3 regions of the Neorhizobium sp. T6_25 genome follow, and region 3 is predicted to be linked to each of the others. Evidence: riboswitches for the same ligand, from Rfam matches in the RefSeq annotation. Region 3 holds a riboswitch; each other region holds the start of a gene.

Region 1 (10,620 bases), on a different contig from region 3:
GCCGTGGCGGCCATGTTCTGCCAGGAAATCAATTCCAGCGTGCCGTCGAAATTCTCGGCGATCGCCGTGCAGCTCTCCACCCAGTCGCCGGTATTGACGTAGTGGATGCCGTCGATGTCCTCCATGACGGCGTGATGGATATGGCCGCAGATGACGCCATCGACATTGTTGCGGCGGGCTTCGTCGGCGACGACCCGCTGGAACTCGCCGATGAAATTGACCGCGTGCTTGACCTGCAGCTTGGCCCAGGCGGAGAAGGACCAGTATGGCATGCCGAGGCGGCGGCGGATGGCGGCGAGCCCGATATTGATGACGATCGCCGCGTCATAGGCCCAGTCGCCGAGATAGGCGAGCAGGCGGGCGTTGCGGACCACGACGTCGAACTCGTCGCCATGCAGGACCAGGTATTTCTTGCCGTCGGCCATTTCGTAGATTTCGCGCTCGGCGACTTCGATGCCGCCGAAATGCGTGCCCGGGAAGGAACGCAGGAATTCGTCGTGGTTGCCGGGGATGTAGACGATGCGGGTGCCCTTGCGCGCCTTGCGCAACAGCTTCTGGACCACGTCGTTGCAGCCCTGCGGCCAATACCAGTTGCGCTTCAGCCGCCAGCCGTCGACGATGTCGCCGACCAGGAAAATGGTATCCGCTTCATGATAACGCAGGAAATCCAGGAGGAAGTCCGTTCGGGCTGCCTTGGAGCCCAGATGAACGTCCGAAATGAAGAGCGTTCTGAAATGTCTTGTATCCATCTCACCGGTCACGAAGTCGTCCTTTCGCTGCCGCTTCTGTTGGCTTCAAAACCAGACTCGTGTTTCAGGATGATGACAGGGGCTGGGAAAGGTCCGTTTCGACGCCTGATCGACGCTGTTCCAATTTCCGCCATGACCGCAAATTAGCTGCTGTTGCTTTGGGTCGTTTGATGTAATGAGGGGTTTCTCCTTTCGACCCCTCAAAGACAGAACAAGCAAGCCAGGAGGAAACATGAACGCGCAGGATAAACCGAAGTCGCCGGCCATGCCGGTCAGCGGCGATCTCGACGAGCAGGCGCTGTTCTTCCACCGCTATCCGCGGCCCGGCAAGCTGGAGATCCAGGCGACCAAGCCGCTCGGCAACCAGCGCGATCTGGCCCTTGCCTATTCTCCGGGCGTTGCAGCCCCATGTCTGGCGATCCGCGACAACCCGGACTTGGCCGCGGACTATACCGCCCGCGCCAACCTCGTCGCTGTCGTCTCCAACGGTTCGGCCGTGCTTGGGCTCGGCAATATCGGTCCGCTGGCCTCCAAGCCGGTCATGGAAGGCAAGGCCGTCCTCTTCAAGAAGTTCGCCGGCATCGATGTGTTCGACATCGAGATCGACGCGCCCGGCATCGAGGCGATGGTCTCAACCGTTTCGGCGCTCGAGCCGACCTTCGGCGGCATCAACCTCGAAGACATCAAGTCTCCGGAATGTTTCGAAGTCGAACGCCGGCTGCGCGAAAAGATGAACATCCCGGTCTTCCACGACGACCAGCACGGCACGGCGATCATCGTCGCCGCCGCAGTCCTGAACGGGCTGGAACTCGCCGGCAAGAACATCGCCGACGTAAAAATCGTGACCTCGGGCGCAGGTGCCGCAGCACTCGCCTGCCTGCATCTCCTCGTTTCGCTCGGCGCGAAGAAAGAAAATATCTGGGTCCACGACATCGAAGGCCTCGTCTATGACGGGCGCAATACGCTGATGGACGAGTGGAAGGAAATCTACACCCAGAAGTCAGACAAGCGTGTGCTTGCCGACAGCATCGGCGGTGCCGACGTGTTTCTCGGTCTGTCCGCCGCGGGTGTACTGAAGCCCGAACTCCTGGCACAGATGGCCGAAAAGCCCCTGATCATGGCGCTTGCCAATCCGACGCCGGAAATCATGCCCGAGCTTGCCCGCGCCGCCCGTCCCGACGCGATGATCTGCACCGGCCGTTCGGACTTCCCGAACCAGGTCAACAACGTGCTGTGCTTCCCCTACATCTTCCGCGGCGCGCTCGATTGTGGCGCCCGGACGATCAACGAGGAAATGAAGATGGCGGCGGTCAAGGCGATCGCGGCGCTTGCCCGCGAGGAAGTCTCCGACGTCGCGGCACGCGCTTATTCCGGCGAGTCGCCGATTTTTGGCGCAGACTATCTGATCCCCTCGCCCTTCGATCCACGCCTCATCCTGCGCATTGCGCCTGCGGTCGCAAAGGCAGCGGCCGAGACCGGCGTCGCCGCGCGGCCGATCCAGGATTTCGAGGCCTATCTCGACCAGCTGAACCGCTTCGTCTGGCGCTCTGGTTTCGTCATGAAGCCGATCTTCAGCGCCGCCAAGGTTTCCGAAAAGAACCGCGTGATCTTCGCCGAGGGCGAGGACGAACGCGTATTGCGCGCCGCGCAGGTTCTGCTGGAGGAAAAGACGGCAACCCCGATCCTGATCGGCCGTCCTTCGGTCATCGAGGCGCGACTGGCGCGTTTCGGCATCCGTATCCGGCCGAATGTGGATTTCGCGGTGGTCAACCCGGAAGACGATCCGCGCTATCGGGACTATGTCGATGAATATTTCACCCTGGTCGGTCGCGAAGGTATCAATCCGGAAGCGGCACGCACCATCGTGCGCACCAACAATACGGTAATCGGTGCACTGGCGGTCAAGCGCGGTGATGCGGACGCGCTGATCTGCGGCGTCGAGGGCCGTTACGACAAGCATCTCAGCGACGTAAACCAGATCATCGGCAAGCGGCCGGGTGTCTGCGCCTTCTCGGGCCTCAGCCTGGTCATCTCCCAGCGCGGCGCGATGTTCTTCACCGACACGTTCGTCAACTACAACCCATCCGCGCAGGAGATCGCCGAGATCACCATTCTGGCGGCAGAGGAAATCCGCCGGTTCGGCATAGCCCCGAAGGCTGCGCTGATCTGCCACTCGAACTTCGGCTCGCGCGATTCCGAAAGCGCCCAGAAGATGCGGGCTGCCCTGAAGCTGGTCCGCCAGCGGGCGCCGGAGCTGGAAGTGGACGGCGAAATGCAGGGTGGCTCGGCATTGTCGGAAACGCTGCGCAAGCGGGCCATGCCGGACAGTTCGCTGACCGGCGAAGCCAACCTGCTGGTTTTCCCGAATCTCGATGCGGCAAACATCTCGCTCGGTCTGGTCCGCAACCTCACGGACGCACTGCATGTCGGCCCGATTCTTCTCGGGGCGGCCCAGCCGGCGCATATCCTGTCGTCCTCGGTGACGTCTCGCGGCGTGGTGAACATGGCGGCGCTCGCCGTCGTGGAAGCCTCGCAGCCAAATCTGCAGATTCTATCCTGAGTTGCCAATCTTCTCATGCTTTGGCGCGAGCGCCGTTCGGGGCTCGAACGGCGCTTGGGATCGATTTCACCGTGCGGTGATCGCGGCTTTATGAGATTATCAACCGGCACGTTCCATGATGCCATCTCCCATTTGGAGAGGATGCCGGAATTGCCAATACCGCTTCGCGGCCTGCTGACCATACCGCTCTTGCTTCTGCCTGCCGCAGCGCTGGCGGGGGACCCTGCCGTTTGTGCAGCCCTTTACCGGAAACTTGGAAACAGCCCGCAGATCATCGGCAACACGTCTGCAGCGCGCAGCTACGCCCAGCAGCTTGGCGAATACAATGCCGATATCCGGGAATTGCGGGTCGACATGCGCCGCGCCGGCTGCGGCAATGGCAGCGTGGTGGTTCTGGGTGGCCCGAATGCCGAGGTCTGCGGCCAGATGCGGGATGCGCTGGAAAGAATGGAACAGAGCCGCGACGCGCTGGCGGCGGAACGGAACAGTTCGCGGCAGATGATCCTGCCCTCGGAAGAGCGGAATGCCATTCTCGCCGCCATTCGCGAACAGCGCTGCATCCCCTCCTTCGAGCCGCTGCCGCCTGTTGTCGATGACCGCCGAAAGGTGCCGGGCATCGAACTTCCGAGAGAAGAGCAGCCCTATTCCGGGATCACCAAGCTGCAGACCCGCCCGCAAAAGCCGCAGGCCGCGGTCCAGCCGCCCGCTCCACCGCCGCAGGAGCGGCCATACGATCCAAACAAGAAGGTGCGCACCGTCGGGCCGGCTTTCCTGCCCGAAGCGGATATCGACCTCAGCAATCCGAAATCGGCAGGACCGCAGCCGCAGCAGTGATCAACGGTTATCCCAGCGATCCTGAAAGATCAGCTCCTCCAGCGCCAACCGCTGGCGCCAGCCCTTGAGCGCCAATTCCGGCTCGGCATAGAGTTGATCGACATAACCGAGGCATAGCCACGCGACGATCTCGACGCGGTCGGGAACGCCCAGCAGCGCACGCACGTCCTCCTCGCGAAAAATGCTGACCCAACCGACACCGACGCCCTCGGCCCTTGCCGCAAGCCACAGGTTCTGCACGGCGCAGACCGTCGAATAGACGTCCATGCGCGGATTGTGGGTGCGGCCGAGCACCACCGGGCCGGCACGATCCGGATCGCAGGTGACGCAGATCGAGAGCGGCGCCTTGACGATGCCTTCGAGCTTGAGGCTGCGATAAAGGTCGCGGCTCTCCTCCGGAAACATCTCCACGGCTTCGTCATTGGCGCGCGAAAAGGCGGCACGAGCCGCCTCCCGCAGCGCCGGATCGCGGATGAGGATGAAGTTCCAGGGCTGCATGAAGCCGACCGAGGGTGCCGAATGCGCGGCGCCCAGCAGCCGCTTTACCAGGTCGTCCGGCAGCGGATCGGGCAAGAACTGGTCGCGCACGTCGCGGCGCGTCTCGATCGCCCTGTAGACGGCCGCACGCTCGGCCTTCGAAAATTCACCGGCAGGCAGCAAGGCATGCGCGAAAGGATCAGGTTGCATCGTTTGTCCCCAACAATGCCGTTGCTCCCTTGCCTTTCAGAAGCAAGGAGAGGTCCGAAACCTTTCCGCCGTCCGCGCGGGGTCGGTCTATCGTGTCAGGCCGGTCTTCTGACTTGGCTTCATCCGCCTCAACCGCCGCCTTCCCGGTTTCCCAGTGGCTTATCCTGCGGCCGAGCATCCACCTCACAGCGTTGGGCACGTTCCGGTTCCACCCCGGATTCCCGATTCTCCGGCTTGTCGCCGGCACCTGACGGGATCGGTTATGCCCTCACGCCATCCTCGGCGCAAGGCGCTCATGCGACGGGAAAATAGCGCACATAGGCAAACTCATCGCCATCAGGCGACCAATTCGGCGAGTTCATCGTGCCCTGCCCGCCGAAGAGCTCGAAAAGCGTTTCGACATTGCCGCCGTCCATGTCCATCAGCCTGATGCGGACGTCGAGATCGCGCGGGTGATCGAAGACATCGGCATCGTAGGAGACAAAGACGAGCTTGTCACCCTTCGGTGACGGATGCGGAAACCAGTCGCCGTAACCGCCGTCGGTGATCCGCTCGGCCATGCCGCCGGCGGCCGGAACGCGCCAGATCTGCGTCAGCCCGCTGCGACTGGAATTGAAATAGATCCATTTCCCATCCGGCGAATAGTCCGGCCCGTCATTGCGGCCCTCGCCGAATGTCAGCCGCGTCTCTGCGCCACCTTCGATGCCGATCGTATAGATGTCGAACTCGTCGCCGCGGATGCCGCAATAGGCGAAGCTTTTTCCGTCAGGCGACCAGCCATGCCAGTAGGACGGCAGGTTCCGGGTCACCAGCCTCGGCACGCCGCCACCGGCGGCGGAAAGCACATAGATCGCCGACTTGCCGAACTCCACCTTGTCGGAGATGGCGATCAGCGAACCGTCCGGCGAAATGCCGTGGTCGTTGTTGCATTGGCGGGCAAAGCCGGTATCGACCAGTTCAGGCCCGTCATCACCCTCCGGTGACAGACGATAGATCAGGCCCTCGCTGTTGAGCATCAGGTAACGCCCGTCGGGCGACCAGTTGGGCGCCTCGAACAGAGCTTCCGTCTGCCAGACCACCCGCATCGTCCTCGTCCGGATATTGAAGATCTCGACCGAGCTGCGCAGGGCCATGATCCTCTCCTACCGATCGCGGAACCGGTTGGTGATCGGATAACGCCGATCGCGGCCGAAGTTCTTCTTGGTGATCTTGACGCCCGGTGCCGACTGGCGCCGCTTGTATTCAGCGAGATAGAGCAGGTGCTCGATCCGGTGAACGGTTGCGATGTCGTGGCCGCGGGCAACGATCTCCTCGGTCCCCATTTCCAACTCGACCAGGCATTCGAGGATATCGTCGAGCACCGGATAGGGCGGCAGCGAATCCTGGTCGGTCTGGTTGGGTCTGAGTTCCGCGGACGGAGCCTTGGAGATGATGTTCTTCGGGATCACCTCGCCGCTGGGGCCGAGAGCTGTCGGCGGCAGGTGTTGGTTGCGCCAGGCGGCCAGCGCATAGACCTGCATCTTGTAGAGATCCTTGATCGGGTTGAAGCCGCCATTCATGTCGCCGTAGAGGGTCGCGTAGCCGACCGACATTTCCGACTTGTTGCCGGTCGTTACCACCATCGAACCGAACTTGTTGGAGATCGCCATCAGGATCGTGCCGCGCGCGCGGCTCTGGAGGTTTTCCTCGGTGATGCCCTCGTCGGTTCCTTCGAACAGCTCCGCCAGCGCCGACGAAAAACCGTCCACCGGCTCGGCGATCTGCACGATATCGTAGCGGCAGCCGAGCGCCTTGGCGCAATCGGCCGCGTCCTTCAGCGAATCCTCTGACGTATAGCGGTAAGGCAGCATCACCGTGCGCACCCTCTCCTCGCCCAGCGCATCGACGGCGATCGCCGCGCAGATGGCGCTGTCGATGCCGCCCGACAGGCCGAGCACGACCGACTTGAAGCCGTTCTTGTTGACGTAATCTCGAAACCCCAGGAGGCAGGCGCGATAATCCGCCTCCTCCTTTTCCGGAATGCGGGCCATCGGCCCGCGGGCGCAATGCCAGGTCTCGCCAATCCGTCTCCATTCGGTGACGGCGACGGCCGGCTCGAACTGGCTCATCTGGAAGGCAAGCGACTTGTCGGTGTTGAAGCCGAAGCTTGCGCCGTCGAAGACCAGTTCGTCCTGACCGCCGAGCTGGGCGGCATAGACCATCGGCAGGCCGGTCTCAATCACCTGCTTCAGAACGACCTGATGGCGGATATCCACCTTGCCGCGATAATAGGGCGAACCGTTCGGCACGAGCAGGATTTCCGCCCCGCTTTCCGAGAGCGTCTCGCAGACGCCGAGATCGCCCCAGATATCCTCGCAGATCGGGATGCCGAGCCGGACGCCGCGGAAATTGACGGGGCCTGGCATCTCTCCGGCGATGAAGACCCGCTTCTCGTCGAACTCGCCATAGTTCGGCAGGTCGATCTTGTCGCGCACCGCGATCACCTTGCCGCCGTCGAGCACGGCGATCGAATTGTGCCGGCCTTCCGCGCCCTGACGCGGGAAGCCGATGATGACGCCGGGGCCGCCGTCTGCCGTATCGGCCGCAAGCTCCTCCACCGCCTTCAGGCAGGCGTTGAGGAAAGCCGGTTTCAGGACGAGGTCTTCCGGCGGATAACCGGACAGGAAGAGCTCGGTGAACAGGATGAGATCCGCCTCTTCGCGGGCGGCATCCTTTCGGGCTTCTCGGGCCAGCGCCAGATTGCCGGCGATATCGCCGACGGTCGGGTTGAGTTGGGCGACGGCGATGCGGAAAGTCTGGCTGATGTCCTGGGTCATGGTACCGATTTAGCGCCAGCCGTCGGTGGCGGCAACGTTGTTCCGAGAGTTTTTTATGGTTCAGGCGGATGCGGGGCGATCGCCCGGATAATGCGGCACGCTGTCCTCGGGCAATTGGTAGAAATCCCCCTTGTCGGCGCAATAGATATGCTCGCCCATGACAAGCCCGCTCGGCTGATCGAAAGCGCCCGCCAGGATCGAAATGCTCGCCGCGCCCTCCTCCTGCCAGAACAGCGCGGAGCCGCATTGCGAGCAGAAGCCGCGCCGCGCCTCGTCGCTGGCGCGATACCAGCTCAGCGCCTCCTCGCCTTCGAGCGTCATGTTCTCGACGCGAACGCTGGTCGCCGCGTAATAAAGCCCGGTCTGGCGGCGGCATTGCGAACAATGGCAGGCCGTGACCGTCCGCAGCGGACCCACCGTCTCAAACCGGATCTCGCCGCACAGGCAACGACCACTGTTCTTCTGCTCCATGCACCATCCTCAACGAAGCGACGGCCGAGTGTCGCGAGCGCGGGCCGCGAGGTCAAATCTATTCCGCTGATGATGATCATCAATGGAAGCCATATCAAGATGCAGAAAGGCCGGCGTCACCGCCGGCCTTCTTCGATTTTCAGCGATGATGCGCGGCGGTTCAGCCGTTGACAACCATCCGCTTTTCGTCGCGGCCGCTCTTCATCCGCTCAGCGAGCAGGAAGGCGAGCTCCAAGGCCTGGTCGGCGTTGAGGCGCGGGTCGCAATGGGTGTGGTAGCGGTCCTGCAGGTCGCCGGCCGAGACCGCACGAGCACCGCCGGTGCATTCGGTGACGTCCTTGCCGGTCATCTCGATATGGATGCCGCCCGGATGGGTGCCTTCCGCACGATGGATCTGGAAGAAGCTTTCGACTTCCGACAGGATCCGGTCGAACGGCCGGGTCTTGTAGTTGTTGAGCGTGATCGTGTTGCCGTGCATCGGATCGCAGGACCAGACGACTTTCCTGCCCTCCCGCTCGACAGCGCGGATCAGCTTCGGCAGCGCGTCGGCGACCTTGTCGTAACCGAAACGGCAGATCAGCGTCAGACGACCGGCTTCGTTCGTCGGGTTGAGCGCGTCGATCAATTCGATCAGGTTGTCGGCCTGCAGCGACGGACCACACTTGAGGCCGATCGGGTTCTTGATGCCGCGGAAATATTCCACATGTGCATGGTCGAGCTGACGGGTGCGGTCGCCGATCCACAGCATGTGGCCCGACGTCGCATACCAGTCGCCCGAGGTGGAGTCGACGCGGGTGAACGCTTCTTCGTAGCCGAGCAGCAGCGCTTCGTGGCTGGTGAAGAAGTCCGTCTCGCGCAGGCTCGGCTGGTTTTCCGAAGTGATGCCGATCGCCGTCATGAAGTCCATGGTCTCGCTGATGCGGTCGGCGAGCTTGCGGTAACGTTCGCCCTGGGGGCTATCCTTGACGAAGCCGAGCATCCATTTGTGGACGTTTTCGAGATTGGCATAGCCGCCCATCGCGAAGGCGCGCAGCAGGTTGAGGGTCGCGGCCGACTGCCGGTAGGCCATCATCTGGCGCTCCGGATCCGGCGTGCGGGCCGCCTCGGTGAACTCGGTGCCGTTGACGATGTCGCCGCGATAGGTGAGCAGCGTCTTGCCGTCCTGGGTCTCGTGCGAGTTGCTGCGCGGCTTGGCGAACTGGCCGGCGATGCGGCCAACCTTGACGACCGGAAGCTGGGCGCCATAGGTCAGGACAACCGCCATCTGCAGGAACGAACGGAAGAAGTCGCGGATATTATCGGCACCGTGTTCGACGAAGCTCTCGGCGCAGTCGCCACCCTGCAGCAGGAAGGCATTGCCTTCCGCGACGCTGGCGAGCTGCTTCTTCAGGCGACGGGCCTCACCGGCGAACACGAGCGGCGGAAAAGTTGCGAGCTGAGCTTCGGTCGCTGCCAACGCAACCTTGTCCGGGAATTCCGGGACCTGCTGGATCGGTTTTTGCCGCCAACTGCTCGGGGTCCAATTCTGTGCCATCTCGCTCACCTGTTTCAGCCTCGGCCATCCTCCGCCGGGCAAGTCTTTAAAATCGAGGCGGCTTATAAACCTTAACAGCACCGTTGCATAGCCGTTTTGCCCGCTTTCGCCGCCGGCCCGTCCCCGCGCTAAAGGCCAGGAATATCAAGCTGACGCAGTACCCGGTCGCATCGCGTGCAGTATGAAATCAAGACATGCCTTGTATTTTAATTCCGTTCTTAGCCACAATTTCACGAATTTGCGCGACGTTCCTGCAAGGTTTTCTTGCTGGGGAGCAGGCGATGCATCAGATGACACGTTTCTGGAAGGATCGCGGCGGCAATTTCGGCGTCATGACCGCCTTTCTACTGGTTCCACTGATCGGAACAGCCGGCATGGCGCTCGATTTCGGCCACGCACTTACAGTCAAGCAGCAACTCGTCGGCGCTGCCGATGCGGCTGCCGTCGGCGCGATCGCCGAAAAATCGAAGGCTGTCGCTCAGGCGATGCAGCTGCCGGGCGACGGAAGCGTCGCGCTTGATCCGGCCGAAGCCCGAAGCATCTTCCTCGGTCAGATGTTCGGCGAGCTTTCCACCCTTCCCGTCAACGTCGATATCGAGGTCGCGAAAAACAACGGCATCCTGACCTCGCGCGTATCGTTCAGCGCGACCTTGCGGACCACTTTCATGACGATCCTCGGCAAGGACGACATTACCGTTTCCGGCCAGGCCACCGCGCAGTACCAGACGCCGTCGTTCCTCGACTTTTATATGCTGCTCGACAACACGCCTTCCATGGGCGTTGCTGCCAACTCGCAGGCCATCGACGATATGAAATCCGCAACTCGCAACGGTTCGGATGGCAAGGGCAAGGACAAAGAGTGCGCCTTTGCATGCCATATTGTCCATGAGGACGGAAAGGAAGATCCGAACAGCTATTACAACGTCGCCAAGCAGAACCGCATCCCTATTCGTATCGATGTCGTCGCCG
Region 2 (10,620 bases), on a different contig from region 3:
CGGGCGTCACGGCGATCATCTTCGACGAACCGGCGATCGCCTCCGGCTCGGTGCTCGGCGGCGCCCCGGGCGGGCGGGACACGGCTCTCCTCGATCCATCGATGACCGTGCAGACGGTCGATGCCTTCGTGCTGTCGGGCGGCTCGGCCTTCGGTCTCGATGCGGCCGGCGGCGTGCAGTCGGGCTTGCGGGAAATCGGCCGCGGTTTCCAGGTCGGCAGCGTCCGCGTGCCAATCGTACCGCAGTCGATCCTGATGGATCTCCTCAACGGCGGCAACAAGGACTGGGGCCTGCATTCGCCCTATCGCGACATGGGTTACGAGGCCTTCAGGGTCGCCACTAAGGGTGAATTCGGGCTCGGAACCATTGGAGCCGGAACGGGCGCCACGACGGCGACGTTAAAGGGCGGCATCGGCTCGGCAAGCGCCCGGACTTCGACAGGCCATACGGTCGCGGCCCTGGTTGCCGCCAATGCCCTTGGCTCGGCAACGATAGGCGAAGGCCCGCATTTCTGGGCCGCTCCCTTTGAGGAGGACAAGGAGTTCGGCGGGCTTGGACTGCCTCCGACCTTCGACAATCGCATGCGCCTCAAGGGCCGCAATGTGACCTCGACGACGATTGGCGTCATCGTCACCGATGCCGTGCTGACCAAGGCACAGGCGCACCGGCTTTCCATCCTCGCCCATGACGGCCTGGCCCGCGCGATCCTGCCGGCGCACCTGCCCTTCGATGGCGACACGATCTTTTCGGCGGCGACCGGTGCGAAACCACTGAGCGAGCCATCGGATTTCATGGAAATCTGCCATCTGGCAACGCTGGTGACCGCCCGTGCCGTGGCCCGCGGCGTCTACGAGGCAACGGCTTTGCCCAATGCCAACGCCCAGATCGCTTGGCGCGACAAATTCATTTCGCCGGCTCAATAGTTTTCAAGGCTTCTTCGAGCCGTGGCCATTCGCGCTCACATGGAAGGCCGATCCTCAGATCCTCGGGCCGTTCCTCGAACCGACGCACCAGAATGCCCCGCTCTCCAAGGTGCCGGAAAGCCGCCTGCGCGCGCAGATCCCGGATGAAGCGGAACAGCGACGTCCCGCCCGCAACAGGTATTCCCGCGGCCCCGAGCAGGGCATCCAGCCGCGCCGCATCCTCATTCAACCTCAGCCGCATCACGCCCTGCCATCTCACATCGGCGAGCGCCTCGTTCGCCACGTGCAATGCCGGACCGGACACCGCCCAGGGACCCAGCCGGTTCTCGATTCTCGCCACGGTTTCCGGATGTGAGATCACGAAGCCGAGCCGCAGGCCCGCCATGCCGTAGAACTTGCCGAAGGAGCGCAGCACCACCAGCCCGCCGGCATCAACCGCATCCGCGACGCTCGATGCTTCCGAGACATCCATGAAGGCTTCGTCCACGACCAACAGCCCACCTTTCGCACGCATGACTGCCGCTAGCGCCAAAAGGTCGGCACGCGGGACGATCCGGCCTGTCGGGTTGTTGGGGTTGACGATGACGGCGAGGTCCGCTTCCGCCAACCGATCCAGACCGTCGGTTTCGGTGACTTCCAAACCGGAAAGCCGCGCCGCGCGGGCATGCTCCGCATAGGTGGGCGAAAGAACCGCGGCACGGCCTTTCCGGGCGACCAGATCCGCGACCATCGGCAGCAGGATCTGCGTCCCCGGCCCGGCCGCGACACGTGCCGCCGACGGCGCGCCGTAGGCAGCAGCGGCAAGGGCCTTCAGCCTTTCCGCCGATGCGACGTCAGGCAGTCGCGTGAAAGCATTGTCGGGCAGGGGCGAATACGGATAGGAATGCGGGCTGATACCGGTGGAAAGATCGACCCAGGGTTCCGGCGCATGTGGAAACAGTGCCCGGGCACGGGAAAGATTGCCGCCGTGCTGTATCGGACCGCCAACTTCGTCGCCAATCTCAGGGCCTGCCAACTTCATGTTCCTTCTCGCATTTTTCGCCCTGATCACAGAGCGCATCGTGGGTTATCCGGACTGGCTGTTCCGGCGCATCGGCCATCCGGTCACCTGGATCGGCGCACTGATATCCCGGCTCGACCGCGATCTGAACCGTGAAAGCGACGACTTTTCCACGCGCAAGCGGAAGGGCGTGTTCGCGCTTCTGGCATTTCTCGGGATCACCATCCTGCTCGGCCTGGTGATCGAATACGACCTGAGAATGATCCCCCTCGGGCCGATCCTGCTGGTCGTGATCGCTGCTAGCCTGCCGGCGCAGAAGAGCCTTGAAACCCATGTCGAGGCCGTCGCGACGGCGCTGCGATACGGAGGCCTGGATGCCGGGCGGAAAGCGGTCTCGAAAATCGTTGGGCGCGATCCGGAAAAGCTCGACGAAGCCGGCGTCTGCCGGGCCGCGATCGAGAGCCTGGCGGAGAATTTTTCGGACGGCGTTGTCGCGCCGGCTTTCTGGATGGGGATCGGCGGTCTTGCGGGGGGCGTCGGCTACAAGGCGGCCAATACCGCCGACAGCATGATCGGCCACAAGCTGCCGCGTTACGAGGCCTTCGGCTGGGCGGCCGCGCGGTTCGACGATCTCATCAACCTGCCCGCCTCGCGCCTGAGCGCCCTTCTTTTCGTGGTCGCGGCAGGTTTCATCGATCGCGCCTCGCCGGGCAACGCGATCCGCGCCATCAGGCGGGATGCCCGCCATCACCGGTCGCCGAATGCCGGCTGGCCGGAAGCGGCGATGGCCGGCGCGCTCGGCATCGCGCTCGCCGGGCCGCGCAGCTATGGCGGACAGATGATCGAGGCGCGCTTCATGGGCGAGGGCGGGCGTTCCGAGCTCACCTACGACGACATTCGCCGCGCGCTGAAACTCGCCCGCGTCGCCGACGCACTGCTGATCGGCCTTTTCGGCCTCTTGGCATGGATCATCTGGCAAGTTTGAGCAGCCCATCGAGATCGAGATGCTTTTCCATATGGCCGGCCAGCCGGTCGAGCACCGCGTCCACGCCTGCCTCGTAATCGAGGCCGGAGGTAGAGCCTCCGAGCCTCGTCAGCCAGGCCGACCGCTGCCGATCGTCGGAAAACAGACCGTGAAGATAGGTGCCCCAGACGCGGCCATCCGCCGATATCGCGCCTTCCGGGTTGCCGCCGACGATTGAGAACGGGCATTGGCAATCCACGCCCGACGTCCGCCCGATATGCATTTCATAGCCGGACAGGGAAATTCCGTCGAAGCTTTCGCCTGAGACGGCCTCCAGCCGTTTATCGCCGGAAAGAACGGTCTCCACATCCAGCAAGCCCAGCCCGTCGATCGAGCCGGGCGGCCCTTCGGTTCCGTCCGGATCGGAAATGGTTTTTCCAAGCATCTGGTACCCGCCGCACAGGCCAAGCACCCGACCGCCGCGACGGACATGGGCGGCGATATCGACGTCGAAACCGGCCGCCTTCAGCGCCCGCATATCGGATATCGTCGCCTTCGAACCAACCAGCAGCACGAGATCGCAATCGCCGGGAATGGCCTGTCCCGGCCGAACCCGGATGAGATCGACATCCGGCTCCGCTTCCAGCGGGTCGAGATCGTCGAAATTGGAGATATGCGGCAGGATCGGCACCGCGATCCTGATCTTCGCACCGGCCTTTCGCACTGACGGTGCATTGAGGCCAAGCGCATCTTCGGCCGGCAGCCGGGCCGCGTCGGCAAAATGCGGCAACAGCCCGACCGAATGCCAGCCGGTGAGTTCCCCGATCATTCGCATGCCGTCGGCGAACAAGTCTGGGTCGCCGCGAAAACGATTGACGATAAAACCCCGGATCATCGCCGCATCGTCGGGATCGAGCACCAGCCTGGTGCCGGCAAGGCTGGCAATCACCCCGCCGCGGTCGATATCGCCGATCAGCACCACCGGCACGTCAGCGGCCCGGGCAAACCCCATATTGGCGATGTCGTTGTGGCGAAGATTGATTTCTGAGGCGCTGCCGGCGCCTTCGACCAGGACGAGATCGGCCTGGTCGCGAAGGATATCGAAGCTTTCCAGGACCCGCGGCATCAGTGTCCGCTTGAGCATCTGATACTCGGCGGCCTTGGCATTGCCTTCGACCCTGCCTTGCACCACCACCTGCGCCCCGACCTCGCTCTGCGGCTTCAGGAGCACGGGGTTCATGTGGACGCTGAGCGGCGCGCCGGCGGCGCGCGCCTGCAACGCCTGCGCCCGGCCGATTTCGCCGCCATCCGCGGTGACCGCGGCATTGTTCGACATGTTCTGCGGCTTGAACGGCATGATCTTCAGGCCGCGAGCCACGAAGGCGCGGGCAAGCCCGGCCACGACCAGCGACTTGCCCACATCCGAGCCCGTTCCCTGAAACATCAGCGCCCGAGCTGGCTTGGACCCAACCATGGCTAAAACTCGATGCCGGCCTGGGCCTTCACGCCCGCCTTGAAGTGATGCTTGACCAGCGACATCTCGGTCACCATGTCGGCGGCCTCGATCAGCGCCGGCTTGGCGTTGCGGCCGGTGACGACCACATGCAGATCCGGCCGCCGTGCCTGTAGCGCGGCGACGATCTTGTCCAGATCGAGATAGTCATAACGAAGCGCGATGTTGAGTTCGTCGAGGATGACGAGCCCGATCGTCTCGTCCGCCATCAGCTCGAGTGCCTTTTCCCAGGCCTTTTCCGCCGCGGCGACGTCGCGCTTCAGGTCCTGGGTCTCCCAGGTGAAACCTTCGCCCATCGTATGCCAGACGACGCGGTCGCCGAAGACGGCAAGGGCCGGCTGCTCCCCGGTCGACCAGGCGCCCTTGATGAACTGCACGACGCCGACCCGGCGGTTGTTGCCGAGCATGCGCAGCGCCAGGCCGAAAGCGGCTGTGGATTTGCCCTTGCCGGGCCCAGTATGGACGATGAGAAGACCCTTTTCCTGGGTCTTCTCGGCCACTTCCGCATCCTGAACCGCCTTGCGGTTCGCCATCTTGGCGCGGTGGCGCTCGACGGACGCCTCGTCGATCTCCTTCACCGGGAAACAAGCTTCGCCGGAGATCCGGCAGAAGCTTCCTCGCCAGCGCGGAACTTTTCGCGGACGACCCCGGCAAGCGCGCCGAGCACCGCCCAGAACACCAGGTTGGTGGCATAGACGGCGTTGACGAAGCGGGCATGGAGATCCATCGGGACCGCCGTTTCATGGCTTGGCGGCAGCGGCGCGCCGACCAGATGCGGGGCGATCAGCAGCACGATCGCAAGCGCTGCGAACACGGCCGAGCGGGTATAGGCGAGCAGGCCGAGACCCACTGCCGTGCAGACCGCCGTCGAGACCCACCAGATCTGGCGCGGGCCGAGTTCCGCAGCCGGCATGCCGGGCAGTTCCGGCGGCAGGCCGAGGCCGGGCGCGAGAATGACGGCGAGGAAGCCGGCAATGCCGAACATCAGGCCGCCGCGCCAGCCCTTGAAGCCGCTGAACGCTTCCGAGGCGGCAACGAGGACAAGTGCAAAACCGATAGCCGACAGCATGTCGGCGGCAGCAGTATAGATGAAACGCTCGAAGCCATCGGCGGGAGCCCAGGCTTCCTCACCGTGGTGATGCTCGGCGGCGGATGCCGTGGCACCTGCGGCCGGTGCAGCATCATGGCTGTGGCCCGCCTCGGGCGCGGCATTCTCGAACACTTCCGCCTGCAGGATCAGCGGCACGGTGGAGAAGCTCTGCATCACGGTCAGCAGCAGTCCGGACAAAAGCCCGGCGATCACCGCCGTGAAGACGATGTTGCGAAACAACGACATTGGGGAGAACTCCTCAGTGGCAGGGGAAGGCGAGCGAGTGGCGCGTGTCATGCGCGGCGTTATGGACGACTTCCAGATGCGAGAAGCCGACAAAGCCGACGATGAACAGGCCGAGCAAGGCCGTCATGCTGAGGGGAATGATTTTCGAAGCGGAGAGGCTGACTGCAGCTGCAGCAGAATTCGTAACCATGGTCTCGTCCTTTCGCCCTCCACCCGAGGGCCGTTCACGTTCTTTGCCGCCTCTGGCAGGTCTCCTGGCTCGCGGATCGGACGCCTTCTCCCGCCTTCCCAGGATACCGTTGGCCGGATTTCCCAGTGGCTTGACGGCCGGACGGCCGTTTTGGTCGAAGACTTTCCGCTTACAGTTGCGGGGGCAGCCGCGGGTTGGACGGCAGAAATCCGTCGCACCGCATTCCCTCTAAAACCCTTTCGGGCACCATAGGCTCGGTCACTATAGACGAATTCGGCGTGACGGCAATCGCCTTTGCGACGCATTGACATGGGCCTGCGACCGGGCTTAGTTGAAGAGAGATGGTCCCTTTCCGGCAACGGGGAGGGCTAAGAGAGAATGCGGTGCGATCCCTTTTCAGGATCAATGCCGCGGCTGCCCCCGCAACTGTAGGCGGCGAGCCATTGCCTAAAACGGCCATTTGGCCGTCAAGCCACTGGGAAATCCGGCCAACGGTATCCTGGGAAGGCGGGCAAATGGCGATGACCCGCGAGCCAGGAGACCTGCCGTCCGATTAATTTTGCTTCACCGGGCGGGGTGCTCCGGAGGAAGTTTCTCGATCACCGCAGAGGGATTTCGACCTTCTGCTCCGCGCCCCGATTTTTTCGACCCCGGCGGGAACGCGGCTGACCGATGAGTGACCACCGACCAGATGATCCGGCAACCGCCGGCCCGGCAGATGTGACGATTTTCGTCTGCACCAATTGCCGTGATGCGTCCGACGGCGAAATCCGGCCGGGCATCGCACTGATCGCGGCGCTGCGCGAGGCAGCAAGCGGCAAGCCGCTCGCGGTAAAGCCGGTCACCTGCCTTGCCAATTGCGAAAAAAGCCCGAGTGCCGCGTTTAATCACAAGAGCGGCTGGTCCTATGTCTTCGGCCACCTGTCGCTCGACAATGTCGAGGATATCGTCACCGGCGCGATGATGCTGGCCGAGGACGAACGCGGCTTCCTTCCCCTTCGCGGCCGCCCGACCTGCCTGCGCGGCAAGGGCATGACGGCCCGTATTCCACCCTTTCATCACCACGAGGACATGCCATCATGAGCGTTTCGTTCGACCGCGTTCCCTGCACCGTCGTTACCGGGTTCTTAGGCGCCGGCAAGACCACGCTGATCCGCAACCTGATCGAAAACTTGAAGGGCAAGCGGCTGGCGATCATCGTCAACGAATTCGGCGATGTGGGCATCGACGGAGACGTCCTGAAGGGCTGCGGCATCGAAAGCTGCCCGGAAGACAACATCATCGAGCTTGCCAACGGCTGCATCTGCTGCACCGTGGCGGACGATTTCGTGCCGGCGATCGACCGGATCCTGGCGATCGAACCTCGCGTCGATCACATTCTCATCGAGACCTCCGGCCTCGCGCTGCCGAAGCCCCTCGTCCAGGCCTTCCAGTGGCCTGACGTTAAAGCCCGAGTGACCGTCGACGCGGTGATTGCCGTGGTCGACGGACTGGCACTCGCCGAAGGCCGCGTCGCCGACGATCACGAGGCGCTGGAAGCGCAGCGCGACGCGGACGGTTCGATCGACCATGACGATCCGGTCGAGGAAGTGTTCGAGGACCAGGTGGCTTGCGCCGACATGATCGTGCTCACCAAGAGCGACCTCCTGGATGCCGCCGGCCTCGCGACCGCCAGGGATCGCGTGTCCGCGCATCTGCCGCGTGCCGTGAAGATCGTCTCGGCCGCCAACGGCGCCATCGATCCGGCCGTGCTGATCGGCCTCGGCCTTGCCGTCGAGGACGATATCGAGAACCGCAAGACGCACCATGACGACGAACTCGACCACGATCACGACGATTTCGACAGCTTCGTCGTCGATCTGGCCACAGTCACGGATGCCGAACAGCTCGCCGCCCGCATCTCCGCCACGGCGGAGGCCGGAAACGTGCTGCGTATAAAAGGCTTCGTGGAAGTCGCGAACAAGCCGATGCGCCTGCAGGTTCAGGCGGTAGGATCGCGCGTGAACCATTATTTCGACCGCGCCTGGGCACCCGGCGAAGCGCGGACAAGCCGCCTTGTCGTGATCGGCGAAAAAGGCATCGACCGCGCCGCGATCGAAAGGATGCTGGCCGCGTAAGAAGGCCCCGAGGGAAGGATGCACATACTCGCCACCACATCGTCGTCGCTTGACGACCTCATCGAACCGGTCGACCTCAATCAGTCGCCGGCCGATGTGGTGGTGCTGTCCTTTTCCGGCAGCGACCTGAACGGCCTTTCCGCCGTCTGGGGTTCGAATCTGCCGAGCCTGCGGCTGACCAGCCTCTCCGATCTCCGCCATCCGATGTCCGTCGATCTCTGGATCGAGAAGACAGCGGCCCATGCCAAGATCATCCTGGTGCGCATTCTCGGCGGTTACGATCGCTGGGCTTATGGCGTCGAGGAACTTTCGCGCATGGCGAAGCGGAAAAAGATCGCGCTGGCGCTGCTGCCCGGCGAATGCAGCATCCGCGACGAACGACTGATCACGGCCTCGACCGTTTCGGAAGACCGGATCGCCGGCATCCTGAGCTGCTTCCGCGAAGGCGGGCCGGCCAACATGCGGCTTCTCGCGAGGTTGCTGACGACGCTGGCCGAGGGCAAAACGGAAACGCTGCCGCAGGCAGCCCCGGTGCCGAAGGCCGGCTATTACGCACCCGGAACAGGCATCGTCGAGGCCAACGACCTGCTGGCCCGTTTTGCGCCGGACGCGCCGCGCTTGCCGATCCTGTTCTATCGCTCCATGCTGCTTGCGAATGACGCGGCGCCGATCGACGCGCTGTTCGAAGCGCTGAAAAAGCGCGGTTTTGCACCTGTGCCGATCTTCGTCGGGGGTCTGAAGGAGCCAGATGCACTGGCCTTCGTCGAACAGGCGGTCTCGGACCTGAAATCCGCGGCCATCCTTTCCGCCACCGCCTTTGCCAGCGGTACGGATGGCAAAGGCGAAACGATTTTCGACCGCACCGGCGTGCCGGTCTTCCAGATCGTTGTCGCCACGACCCACCGCGATGGCTGGGCCGAGAACCGGCGCGGCCTCAACCCTGCCGACCTCGCCATGCACGTCGTCCTGCCGGAGCTCGACGGACGCATCCTGGCCGGCGCGATCTCCTTCAAGGCAGGCGAAAGCTCCGCCAACCTCGTCAACCAGCCGGAACCGGACCGGATCGAACAGGTCGTCGAGCGTATCGCCGCCTTCCTCCGGCTGAAAACCACGCCACGGCCCGAGCGCAAGATCGTCATCCTTATGCCGGACTACCCGAGCGCACCGGGCCGTACCGGTTATGCCGTGGGTCTGGACGTGCCGCAGAGCGTGATCGGGATACTGCACGAACTATCGGTAGCCGGCTACGGTGTTTCAGACATCCCCGAGACTCCGCGTGATCTCCTGGACCGCCTAAGTGCCAAATCCGCCGGCCACGCACGCTCCGCCTACGATCCCCTACCCGTTGCAGAGGCGGCGTGGGGCGAGCCCGAAGCCGATGAAGACCTCAGGGACGGCGCTTTCCGTTTCCGCGCCGCGAGCTTCGGCAATATCACCGTCGCGCTCGCGCCCGATCGCGGCCGCAATGCCGATCGCCGCGCCGACTATCACAGCCCGGACCTCCCCCCGCGCCACGCGCTGATCGCCTTCGGCCAATGGATGCGCGAAACGCTCGGCGCGCATGCGATCGTCCATGTCGGCGCGCATGGGACACTCGAATGGCTGCCAGGCAAGACCGTGGCGCTGTCGAAGGATTGTTTTCCGGAGATCGTTACCCGCGGCCTGCCGGTCATCTATCCCTTCATCGTCTCCAATCCGGGCGAGGCGGCGGTCGCCAAACGGCGGATCGCTGCTGTCACCATCGGCCATCTGCCGCCGGTCCTGGCCGGCGCCGGTCTTTCCGACGAACAGAAGAAGCTGGAACTGCTGGTCGACGAATATGCGCAGGCCGACGGCCTCGATCGCCGCCGCCGCGACCGGCTGGCCAAGCTGATCGTCGAAACCGCCCGCGACACCGGACTGGCCGGCGAGGCCGGCGTTTCGAACAGTGACGATCCGGATGCGGCGCTGACCCGCATCGACGCATTTCTCTGCGATCTCAAGGATTTTTCGATCAAGGACGGCCAGCACGTTTTCGGGCAGGTGGCGCCCGGCGATGACGATACGCTGCGCGTCCAAAGCGCCGAGACCGAACGACAGGCACTTCTCGACGCTCTCGACGGCAAGCACATCCGCCCAGGCCCATCCGGTGCCCCGGCCCGCGGCCGCCGCGACGTGATGCCGACCGGCCGCAACCTGTTCGCCAGCGATCCGCGCACGCTGCCGACGCCGACCGCCTTCGAACTCGGCAAGCGTGCGGCCGACGAAATCCTGCGGCGTTATCTCCAGGATCACGGCGACTGGCCGAAAAGCCTCGTCTTCGACCTCTGGGGCAGCGCGTCCCTGCGCAGTGGCGGCGAGGAAGTCGCCCAGGTTCTGGCGCTGATGGGGGCGAGACCCGTGCAGGATATGGCGACAGGCCGTGTCACCGGTATCGAAGTCCTGCCGCCGGCAGCGCTCGGCCGCCCGCGCATCGACGTGACGCTCAGGATCTCCGGCCTGTTCCGCGACATGTTTCCCGCCCTGATCGCCCTGCTCGACGCCGCGATGCGCGCCATTGCCAGCCGCGAGGAAGCGCCGGGCGACAATCCTCTCGCC
Region 3 (10,620 bases):
TCTCGGCCTTTTCGCCGCGGCGCTGATGTTCGGCTGGCAGGTTCTGGTCCTCGATATCGACAATGGCGACCAGTGCCTGAGGCTTTTCAAGTCCAACAACCGGGTCGGCGCGATCCTGTTTGCCGGCCTCCTCCTGTCGCTCGCCCTTTAACGGAAAAAGCCCGATCGGTTGACGATCGGGCTCCCTCCCATGTTATCGCGAGCGGTGGTGGACAAAGGGACAAGCAAAGCCCTACCGACGCGCGATAATCTCCTTGCCTTCGATCTTCATCGTCACGCCGAGGCTGCCGGTGTTGCGGCGGACCAGGAAGCGCGGACGACGGGCGGCGAAATAGGAATGACGGCGACGCTGCCTGACGGCATTGGTGCGCACGTCGCCGATATGGTTTTCCAGCGGCCGGGCGATGCCGTCGGCTTCCACCATCAGCATCGGAATGCGATAGGCGTCCGACCAGCTCCGCCAGTCGGCGGCGATGTCGCAGAGGTCGTGGGCGACGAGCAGCGGAATGCACAGATCCGGATCGTCGTGATGCAGTTCGAGCGTGACCGTCACTTCGCCGTCGCCGTGGTCTATGGCGCGGGCCGCAACCCCTTTGAAGGCGCGAGCAGGCAAGGCGAAGGAGAGCGGCAGGCCGCTTGCGGGAAGGATCTTACGCAGCACGGCGCCGCGTTCGTCGATGGTGATGGAGACATCTCCTGATGTCTCGCGCAGCGCATAGGTAACCTGCTGCGGGAAACGAGACGGATCGAGCCTGAATGTCGACCCTGCCCAAACGGGCTTCAGAACAGTGTTGGTCATCGATATGCTACCCTTGTTTTACCTGAGAGCCGTTGCCGGTTTCTCTACGGGACTTTTGTCCTCTGATAGCCAAAGCATAGGGCGGGCCATGTTCGAGACTGCTTAAAAATAGCGGTTAAAGAAGCCTTGCCTGCCTGGATGGTTAGCGAAAGGGCACGCTTTTGGGTTTCCGGAAGGTGAATCGCGGCATTCCTGTGCAGGCCTGGGACAATCCCGGCGGGACGCCGGAACGCCCAGAAAAGCCCCGGGCAAGGCTAGGTCGCGATGATTGCGGCAGCATCATTCCGACTCGTGGGGCCTTTCCGTGGTATCGACCTATCTCACCTTCGATCTTGTCAATCGCGACATGCAGAAAAGCCTGAAGACGATCGCTGGGCAGACGATGGTGGTCAGCGACACGAAATACTACCAGGAAAATATCGGCAAGATTAAAACGGTCGACGAGTTCCTCGACAACTATCGTCTCTATTCCTATGCGATGCAGGCGCATGGCCTGGACGACATGATCTACGCCAAGGCGTTCATGAAGCAGGTGCTGGAAAGCGATCTCAGCGACGACAACAGCTTTGCGAACCGCCTGACCGACGATCGATATCAGAATATCGCCGCAGCCTTCAATTTCGGCGTTTCCAACGGAGAAGGGGCCGCCGCCCAGTCCAATGGGCAGATGGAGGAGCTCTTCGATACCTATGACCAGACGATCGCCGCCCAGAACGATGTGTTCGAGGACGACACCCGTTATTTCAAGGCGATGCTGGGCGAGACCGGCAATATCACCAACGTCGATCAGCTGCTGGCCAATCCGAGGCTCCGCGACTATCTGTTCACCGCCTACGGCATCGATACGAAATACTACAATTACAATGCGATCCGCGGCGTGTTGGTTAGCGATCCGGCCGATCCGACCAGCTTTTACAACACCGCCTACGGCCACACTCTCGACCAGCATAATGCGATGAAAACCGAGGACAGCGAGCTTGCCGAGCGGCTGAGCCTCAGCACCGGCATTCCCGCTCTGCAGGACTCGATCGCGCTTGGCCAGCAGAAGAAGACCGATCTCGAAACCCAGATCGCCGCCAAGCAGGATGAGTTGAACAATGGCGGCCCGGCAAGCCTCCAGGCTGAGATCGACGCCATGCAGGTGGAGTTGACCAAGACGGTGGAGGCGATCCAGAAGGACCAGACCACCCTCGCCACATCGCAGACGCGCTATACCGAACTGGATGGCAGGCTGGTGCCGATCGCCCAGACGGCCGAGCGGCGCGCTGAACTTGCAAAGCTCATCGCCGCCGGAGCGTCCGATGCGCCCTATCTCGGATTGATGAAATCGCTTGCCGAGGACTTCAACTTCAACGCGGACGGCTCGGTGCCGGCAGGCGGCGCGGTCACTCCCGAAAAGCTGCTGGAGATCGTCGGCGGCTTCTTCAACAAGCAGACCCGTATCACGCATGCCGAGGCGATGTTCAACCAGGAGCTCTTCGAGCAGGAGCTCAAGACGGCGGACAATGTCAGCGACTTCATCGACGACCCGCGACTTCTCAAATATATCAGGGTCGCCTTCAATCTCGACAAGGCCACGGTCGTGAAATCGACGATCGAACAGATCCTGACGAGCGACCTCTCCGATCCGGACAGCTATGCGAACCGCTTTGGGGATACCAATCCGGAATATCTGGATCTGGCGAAGGCCTTCAATTTCAATACCGACGGTACCGTCGCCGCCGGCCAGGCCCAGGACGAATTGCAGACCAGCTCCACCCGCAGCAACTACATGAGCCGCTGGGACGACAAGCAGGAAGCGGATCTCGACAAGGCCATCAAGTTCTACAAGCTCGACCTTGCCGCCGTGAAGACGCTTGACGACTTCCTGAGCAAGGACGCCCAGGACTCTTACGAGTTCGCTCTGGAGGCGGTTGGCCTCGACCCGGCGACCGTTTCGAAACTGACGATCAAAAGCGCCCTGAAAAGCGACCTTTCCGATCCGAACAGCTACATCTACAAGCTGAAGGACGAACGTTTTATCTCGCTTGCGAAGCTTTTCAATTTCGACAGCAAGGGCGGCGTCACGCGGCAGGTGCTGCTCCAGTCCAATGCGGCGATCACCAACGTCGCCAAGGACTATATCCTGCGCAAAAGCCGGTTCATGGAAGGCGACGAACTCAAGGCGGCCAGGGCGAAGGCCCAGACCGAGGCGAAATATTATACCGACGCGATGCAGCGTATCGGCAGCCGCGACGAGCTGCTCGCCGACCGCAAGACGCTCGACATTCTGCTGATCTCCAAGGGGATAGATCCTTCCACGGTCACCAACGACTTTTTGAAGGAGGCTTTCAACTCGGATCCCGCCGATCCCGAGAGCTTCGTCAATACCCAGACGGACAAGCGGTTTGCACAGATCGTCGGCACCTTCAATTTCGATGCCAAGGGCGAGATCGACCGCAGCTCGGCAGGCGAGGCTCAGAACGGTGGCGAAGTTGTCGCGACCCAGGACCTTTACGTCCGCCAGATGCTCGAAACCCAGCAGGGCGAGGAAAATCCGGGCGTCCGCCTCGCGCTTTATTTCGAGCGCATGTCCGACAGCATCACCGACCCTTACGTGATCCTCGGCGACGAGGCGCTGATGGAGTTCTTCCGGATCACCTTCAGCCTACCCCCGGAAATCGGCAACATGGATGTCGATCAGCAGGCCAAGATAGTCGAGAAAAAGCTCGATCTCGAGGACCTGGCCGATCCGGAAAAGGTGAAGAAATTGGTGCAGCGCTTCACGATCATGTACGATCTGGAGAACAGCGTGAATACGGCATCGGCGGTGAGCATCCTAAGCGGAGGCGGCGGCTCGGCGGGCATAAGCTCGGATACGCTGTGGGCATTGTCCCAGATCAGGATGAGCTGAGCGCGAACCGCTCTTCTCAGGCGTCGTCGCTCTTGTCGGCCGTCTCGAAGTGCGGATCGGCGTTCGATTCGAGCCAGTCGAGGTCTGCGCGCATGGCGTCGCGGCTTGCCTTTTCCATCCGCCGGTAGCGGGACAGCAGTTCCTGGCCGAATTCGGTCAGGCCCGCACCCCCGCCGCTTTTCCCGCCATGGCGGGTAAAGATCGCCGGCTCCTTGAACATCCGGTTGATTTCGTCTCCGAGCAGCCACGCCCGCCGGTAGGACATGCCGATCGAGGCGCCCGCCGCCCGGATCGAGCCGTGTTCGGCGATCAGTTCCAGAAGCTGCGCCTTGCCCGGACCGAGCCGCACGCCATTGTCGAGGTCGATTCGTATAGTGGTCTTCGACGGCTGGCTCATGGAATGACCACGACCTTGCCGGGGTTCATGATCCCGGCTGGATCGAACGCCTGCTTGATGCGCCGCATCAGGTCCATCTCGATCGGCGAGCGGATATGGGCAAGCTCGTCGCGCTTCAATTGACCGATGCCGTGTTCGGCCGAAATGGACCCACCGGCGGCGAGTACGATGCCGTGGACGATCGCGTTGATTTCCCGCCAGCGGCCGATGAAGGCTGCCTTGTCGGCGGCCATGTCGGCGCTGATCGGCTGCGAGATGTTGTAGTGGATGTTGCCGTCGCCGAGATGGCCGAAGGCGCAGACCCGGGCGCCCGGCATGGCTGCCAGCACCGCCTGCTCGGCTTCTGCCATGAAGGCTGGAATTTTCGAGACCGGCACCGACACGTCGTGCTTGATCGAGCCGCCTTCGGGTTTCTGCGCGTCCGACATGCTTTCGCGCATGTGCCAGAGCGCCTTCTGTTGCGCAACGGAGGAGGCAATCACGGCGTCACGGATGAGGCTGGCCTCGAAACCCTGTTCGAGCAGCGATTGCACCATGGAGCTGGCCGTCTCGGCGGAATCGGAGGTCGAGATGTCGATCAGCGCGTACCACGGATGCGGTTCGGAGAGCGGATCGCGCACGCCCTCTATATGCCGGGTGACGAATTCGATGCCGATGCGCGGCATCAGCTCGAAACCGGTCAGCGCCGTGCCGCAGAGGTTCGAGGCCCGCTCGAAGAGTTTTAACGCGTCTGCCGGCGAGTTGAGGCCGGCAAGTGCGACCTGATGCCCGACCGGCTGCGGAAAGAGTTTCAGCACTGCGCCGGTAATGATGCCGAGCGTGCCCTCCGCGCCGATGAACAGGTCGCGCAGGTCGTAACCGGTATTGTCCTTCTTGAGCCGGCGCAGGCCGTTCCAGATCTCGCCGGTTGGCAGCACCACTTCGAGCCCGAGGCAGAGCTGGCGAGTATTGCCATAGGCGAGCACGGCGGTGCCGCCGGCATTGGTGGAAAGATTGCCGCCGATGCGGCAGGATCCTTCCGAGCCGAGCGACAGCGGAAACAGTCGGTCGACGGCTTCTGCCGCCTTCTGCACGTCGGCGAGGATGGCGCCGGCATCGGCGACCAGCACGTTGGCGACCGGATCGACATCGCGGATGCGGTTCATCCGTTCGAGCGAGACGATCAGGTCGTTGCCGCCGGTACGCGGAGTTTGCCCCCCGACGAGGCCGGTATTGCCGGTTTGCGGCACGATCGGCGTGCCGGTCTCGCTTGCAAGCTTCAGGATCGCCGACACTTCCTCGACCGACCCTGGCTTCAGGAGCATAGGCGAAGAACCCTTGTAGAGCCCGCGGCCCTCGACGAGATGCTGCGCAAGATCGTTCGCGTCGCGCAGGACGTGGTTCTCACCGACGATCGCCGCGAAGCGGTCGAGAAGCTCTGGATTCGGCCCTGAAATGTCCATCGGCGTCTCCTCCTCTTTGTCCCGTCTTATTCCCGCGGGGCGGCCGCCCTCGCCAGCCGGTCATTGATCGCTTCCCCGAGCCCATGGTCGGGAATGGGCGTGACGGCGATGCTGGCGGCACCGGTGGCGTCGGCGCGCTTCAGGTAATCGAACAGATTTGCCGCCGCCTGCGCAAGGTCGCCGGACGGGCTCAGGTCAAAAACCGCCGCGGCGAGTTCCATTCCCTTCACCGGAGCGGAGCCGAGCCGAATCAACGCCTCGCCGGCCTCGACATGGTCGGCGTTGAGCCTCACCGCTGCACCGGGCGCATAATGAGAGGCCAGCATACCCGGAGCCTCGATGATCGCCGCCGGTCCCTCAGGCCGGATCACCGCAAGACCGGTTGCCGTCTCGATCTCTTCCGCGGCCACCCCGCCCGGTCTCAGCAGCCGGATCACGCCGTTCTCGACGCGGACGATGGTCGATTCGACACCGACCGGAGCCGCACCGCCGTCGATGATCAATGCCAGCTTCTCGCCCAGGTCGTCGGCCACGTGGCGCGCGCTGGTCGGGCTCACCTTGCCGGACGTGTTGGCGCTGGGGGCCGCGAGCGGTTTGCCGAAGGCGCGGATCAGATCGGAAGCGAAACCCTTGGGAAGCCGGATGCCGACCGTATCGAGCCCGGCCGTCGCCAGTGCATGGATGCCGCTTTCGGGCTTCAGGGGAAGGATTAGGGTGAGGGGCCCCGGCCAGAAGGCTTCGGCAAGCCTGCGCGAGATCGGATCGAAGTCGGCATAACGCTCGGCCATGTCGAGATCCGACATGTGGCAGATCAGCGGGTTGAAGCGCGGCCGGCCCTTGGTCTCGTAGATGCGGGTGATGGCGGCGGGATTGGTGGCGTCGGCCGCAAGTCCGTAGACCGTCTCGGTCGGGATCGCCACGGGAAGGCCGTCGCCAAGGACGGTGCAGGCTTGGGCAAGCGCACCGTCGTGATCCCGGGTGATGTCGATGATTTGAGCCGTCATATCCGCCCGTCAATAACGCGGACCCGGGCGTCTTCAAAGCTTTTTGATGATCTCGCGGAGCATTTCGTTGGAAGTGCCAAGCATCAGGACATTCTTGATGGCTTCCATCGGATCATTGGTCTGGAACAGAAGGCCGTTCTTGCGGATCGTGCGGTTGATCTGCAGCGGCTGACCCGCCTCGCGTTCGACAGCGACGGCAAAATACATGCGCGAATAGGCCGGGCTGATATGTTCGAAGAACGTCTCTTCCTCGCCGATCTTGGAGAAGAAGTTGGCGATATAGAACGACCAGCTTACCGGGCCGCCGCGTGGAAGAAACGTTCTTGCCGCGGTGACATGGCAATAGCCGAGATGCGGCCGTTCATCGAGCGTGTGGTGGAAGATGATCTTCGGAAACTTGATCGAGCGATGGAAGGAGTTGATCCGGTTGTGGCTCGTCTCGCCGGCCGCCTCGAGCCTTTTGCCCGTGCGCTCGGCGACTTCGTTATGGGTGAGATAGCGGCGCTCTTCCGGCAGCCAGATCGGATTGTAGCGGGCGATGCGCCCCGTCCGGAGAAATTCGGAATGGGAAGCAGTCTTCACCACCACCGGCGCCGGAGGCGGTGGTGGAGGAGCTTTGTAGTAACGGATCTTTCCCTTGGCCTGCACGGTGGCATCGCTCCCATTCACGCCGGGATTTTATGGCTTATCCCTTAATGACAGGTTTCGCTTTCGCGGGGCTGGAGTGTTGCATTTTGGGCCGTTTCGCCGCTGTCGCCAACGCGGTTGCCGATGTCGCAATGTCGCCTATGCGACACGCTCGCTCGATGATTATATCCGCCTCGATCTTGAGGTGCCGCCTGACTAGGGAAGGCGGAGAATTGGGAAGCCGGCAGGGGTCTTTAGAAACCCTAATCCGGCGCTGCCCCCGCAACGGTGGTGGAGCAACAAAGCTTGGTAGAGGCCACTGGGAAAGAGCCGAAAAGGCCGCCCGGGAAGGCGCCGAGCCCGTCCCGCAACGGACAGCTCCTGAGCCCGGAAACCAGCCTTGGGATCAAAAATGACGACCGGACGCGGCGGGCGTTCGGGACAGGGTGTTGGGGTGGGCCTTGAAGGCCGGCCGGCATTTCCATGTCCTTCCGCTGTCCACATTGACGAGGAAGATAATATGGAAATTCGCAATCAGGCCCTGCGGCAGCTCAAGAACCGTCGTGAAGGCTTCAGCCTCGAACAACCCTTCTATACCGATCCCGCCTATTTCAAGCTCGATCTGGAAATGATCTGGTATCGCGACTGGCTGTTCGTCGGGCATGATTGCGAGCTGCCGAAGGCGGGAGCCTATTTCACCCTGCAGATCGGCGATTATCCGGTCGTCGTCGTGCGCGGCCGCGACAACCAGATTCGGGCGCTGCACAATACCTGCCGCCATCGCGGCAGCCGCGTCTGCACCAAGGAGCATGGCTCGGCGGTCCGGCTCGTCTGTCCCTACCATCAATGGACCTACGAGCTGGACGGCTCGCTTCTGGTCGGCCGCCAGATGGGCCAGGACTTCGACAAGACCCAGTTCAGCATGAAGAAGGTCCATTGCGAAAGCGTGGCGGGCTTTATCTTCATCTGCCTTGCCAACGAGGCGCCGGATTTCGCGCCGGTTCGTGCGGCGATCGAGCCCTATATGGCCCCGCATCGCCTCTCGGAAGCCAAGGTCGCGCACCAGTCGACGATTATCGAGAAGGGCAACTGGAAGCTCGTCTGGGAAAACAACCGCGAGTGCTACCACTGCGCCGCCAACCACCCGGAGCTCTGCCGCACCTATCCGGAATCGCCGACTGCGACCGGCGTCCAGGGTGCCAAGGACGATCCGGTCATCGCCGCCCATTGGCAGCGTTGCGAGGAGGCCGGGTTGCCGAGCGAGTTCCGCATGGACGAGACCGGCCAGTTCCGCGTCGCGCGCATGCCGCTGATCGAGGATGCCGAGAGTTATACGATGAGCGGCCGCAACGCCGTGCAGCGCAAACTCTCCGAGGACGTGACGATCAACTCGATCGGCACCATGCTGCTCTTCCACTATCCGAGCAGCTGGAACCACATTCTCGGCGACCATGCGATCTCGTTCCGCGTCACCCCGCTCGGGCCGGAGGAAACGGCGGTCACCACAAAATGGCTGGTTCACAAGGATGCGGTCGAGGGCGTCGACTACAATCTCGAAGAACTGACCCATGTCTGGAACATGACCAACGACCAGGACCGCCAGATCGTCGAGGAAAACGCCTTCGGCATCCGCTCGCCCGCTTATGAGCCGGGTCCCTATTCGCCACATCACGAAGGCGGAGTCATGCAGTTCGTCGAATGGTATTCGAACTTCATGGTCAACCGGCTGCAGGGCGATCAGGCGCAACTTTCGATCGTCGCCTGATCGCCAATTCGTGATCCGCGCCAGGTGCCCCGCCCGGAACGGAATCTCACATCCGCCGTTGTTTTCTCATTGAAAATCAGAATGAGGAAAACGCCTAAGATGAATGCTCTTCGTTTGCGCCTGACGGCAGTGGCAGTCGCCGTCGCGACCATGTTCGCCGGTGTCGTCCCTGTACAGGCAGTTCAGATGCCGGCGCCCCCGGCCGGCCTTTCGGCCGCCGGCGATATCACCAACGTCCAGTACCGTCGCGACTTCCGGCGTGACCGCTATGGCTGGTATCGCGGCCACCGCGGTTATCGCGATCGCCGGCCCGGCTACCGTTATTACAACGGGTTCTGGTTCCCGCTCGCCGCCTTCGGCGCCGGTGCCATCATCGGTGGCGCCATACAGGCCGACCGGGGCGGTTATTCGAGCCGTCACGTCGCCTGGTGTGAAAGCCGCTATCGCAGCTATCGCGCCTGGGACGATACCTATTCGCCGCGCGCCGGCGTGCGGGCACGCTGCATCTCGCCTTACAGGTAAGCAAGCGTTGACCATCCCTCCGCCAAGCCCGGTCGCGGCATATGCCGCGGCCGGGCTTGCTTCGTCGCGGCGCACGTTAATTGCGCATTCAGGATGAACTTCCTAAGGTCGCGGCAAAATTGAAATCCACTGCATACTGAAATAATTGGCTGTCGAAAATTGAAACATAGACAAGGGATCTGGGGACTTAACATGACTCTTTTGAAGAAGATCGCGGTTGCTGGCATCTCCGCTGCCGTTCTTGCCGGCTCTCTAATGCCGGCGCAGGCGATGCCGCTGCCGTCCGCTCCGACCGCCGGGATCGAAACGGGCGCCAACGCCGACGTGACCCTCATCCAGTACCGTCGCCATGGCGGCGGCTGGTATGGCGGGCATCGCGGTTATCGCGACTACCGTCCGGGTTATCGCCGCCATAACGGCTACTGGTTCCCGCTGGCGGCATTCGGTGCCGGCGCCCTGATCGGCGGCGCCATCGCCGCCCAGCCGCGTTATGCCGAGCCGGCTCCAGCCTATGGCGGCGACGATATCAATCCGCGCCACTATGAATGGTGCACCGATCGCTATCGTTCCTACGACGCCTATTCGAACTCGTTCCAGCCGAACTACGGCCCGCGCCAGACCTGCTATTCGCCTTATTTCTAAGAGCCCCCGGCAGGCACCATCCCACCCGTCCGGTATCGACCCCGGGCGGGTTTCGTTTGTCGAGCGGTCAGAGAATGCCGGTGCGCTTCAACAGCCACCAGGCGGCAAGCACCGAAATGCCGATCAAGCCGAAGGCGTAGGCCGTCCCGCCGGAGCCCCCTTCGAAGGGCAGCGAGGAGGTGTTCATTCCGAAAAAGCCGGTGACCAAAGTCGGCGGCAGCAGGAACGCGGTCATCAGCGACAGGATGTAGAGGTGACGGTTGGTCTCGGAGGAGAGCTTCGAGTCGATTTCCTCGTGCAGCAGTCGCGCCCGCTCCTGCAGCGCGTAGACGTCGTGGTCCGCCGCCTCCAGCCGGCCGATCAGCCGCGAGGCGGCGTCGTCGAAACCGGGCGGCATCTCGTCGTCATCGGTCGCCGCTGCGCGCCGCAGCAGCGTCAGCACCGTCCTCAGATGCCGGTGCAGCCTGACCACCGTCCGCCTGATCGGGGCGAGGCGGCGGCGTTCATCGCGCGGCGTGTTGTCGTAGAC

What was found. A riboswitch is a leader RNA that binds a small molecule or an ion and turns the genes downstream of it on or off. The one in region 3 is predicted to bind cobalamin.
Region 1: it holds a riboswitch for cobalamin, as region 3 does, so the genes downstream of both, bluB (5,6-dimethylbenzimidazole synthase) here and C5L10_RS09160 (aromatic ring-hydroxylating dioxygenase subunit alpha) in region 3, are expected to answer to the same signal.
Region 2: it holds a riboswitch for cobalamin, as region 3 does, so the genes downstream of both, C5L10_RS16245 (CbtB-domain containing protein) here and C5L10_RS09160 (aromatic ring-hydroxylating dioxygenase subunit alpha) in region 3, are expected to answer to the same signal.

Annotation. Positions count from the first base shown of each region.
Region 1 is NZ_PVBL01000022.1:111,300-121,919, forward strand. Features, by position in the region: gene C5L10_RS24485 (UDP-2,3-diacylglucosamine diphosphatase) at 1-749, opposite strand, end outside; gene C5L10_RS24490 (NADP-dependent malic enzyme) at 982-3,309, shown strand; gene C5L10_RS24495 (hypothetical protein) at 3,451-4,143, shown strand; gene bluB (5,6-dimethylbenzimidazole synthase) at 4,144-4,830, opposite strand; cobalamin riboswitch at 4,911-5,096, opposite strand; gene C5L10_RS24505 (TolB family protein) at 5,124-5,957, opposite strand; gene C5L10_RS24510 (NAD+ synthase) at 5,973-7,646, opposite strand; gene C5L10_RS24515 (GFA family protein) at 7,707-8,117, opposite strand; gene C5L10_RS24520 (class II 3-deoxy-7-phosphoheptulonate synthase) at 8,278-9,651, opposite strand; gene C5L10_RS24525 (TadE/TadG family type IV pilus assembly protein) at 9,933-10,620, shown strand, end outside.
Region 2 is NZ_PVBL01000010.1:167,100-177,719, reverse strand. Features, by position in the region: gene C5L10_RS16275 (P1 family peptidase) at 1-923, shown strand, start outside; gene cobD (threonine-phosphate decarboxylase CobD) at 904-1,944, opposite strand; gene cbiB (adenosylcobinamide-phosphate synthase CbiB) at 1,943-2,908, shown strand; gene C5L10_RS16260 (cobyric acid synthase) at 2,892-4,361, opposite strand; gene cobO (cob(I)yrinic acid a,c-diamide adenosyltransferase) at 4,364-4,978, opposite strand; gene C5L10_RS16250 (CbtA family protein) at 4,975-5,736, opposite strand; gene C5L10_RS16245 (CbtB-domain containing protein) at 5,750-5,926, opposite strand; cobalamin riboswitch at 5,963-6,192, opposite strand; cobalamin riboswitch at 6,252-6,491, shown strand; gene C5L10_RS16240 (DUF1636 domain-containing protein) at 6,599-7,009, shown strand; gene cobW (cobalamin biosynthesis protein CobW) at 7,006-8,043, shown strand; gene cobN (cobaltochelatase subunit CobN) at 8,062-10,620, shown strand, end outside.
Region 3 is NZ_PVBL01000005.1:189,995-200,614, forward strand. Features, by position in the region: gene ubiA (4-hydroxybenzoate octaprenyltransferase) at 1-151, shown strand, start outside; gene C5L10_RS09130 (DUF6101 family protein) at 233-799, opposite strand; gene C5L10_RS09135 (DUF1217 domain-containing protein) at 1,104-3,692, shown strand; gene C5L10_RS09140 (winged helix-turn-helix domain-containing protein) at 3,709-4,089, opposite strand; gene C5L10_RS09145 (FAD-binding oxidoreductase) at 4,086-5,531, opposite strand; gene C5L10_RS09150 (L-threonylcarbamoyladenylate synthase) at 5,558-6,535, opposite strand; gene C5L10_RS09155 (DUF6656 family protein) at 6,569-7,183, opposite strand; cobalamin riboswitch at 7,349-7,580, shown strand; gene C5L10_RS09160 (aromatic ring-hydroxylating dioxygenase subunit alpha) at 7,683-8,927, shown strand; gene C5L10_RS09165 (BA14K family protein) at 9,027-9,449, shown strand; gene C5L10_RS09170 (BA14K family protein) at 9,642-10,091, shown strand; gene C5L10_RS09175 (transporter) at 10,159-10,620, opposite strand, start outside.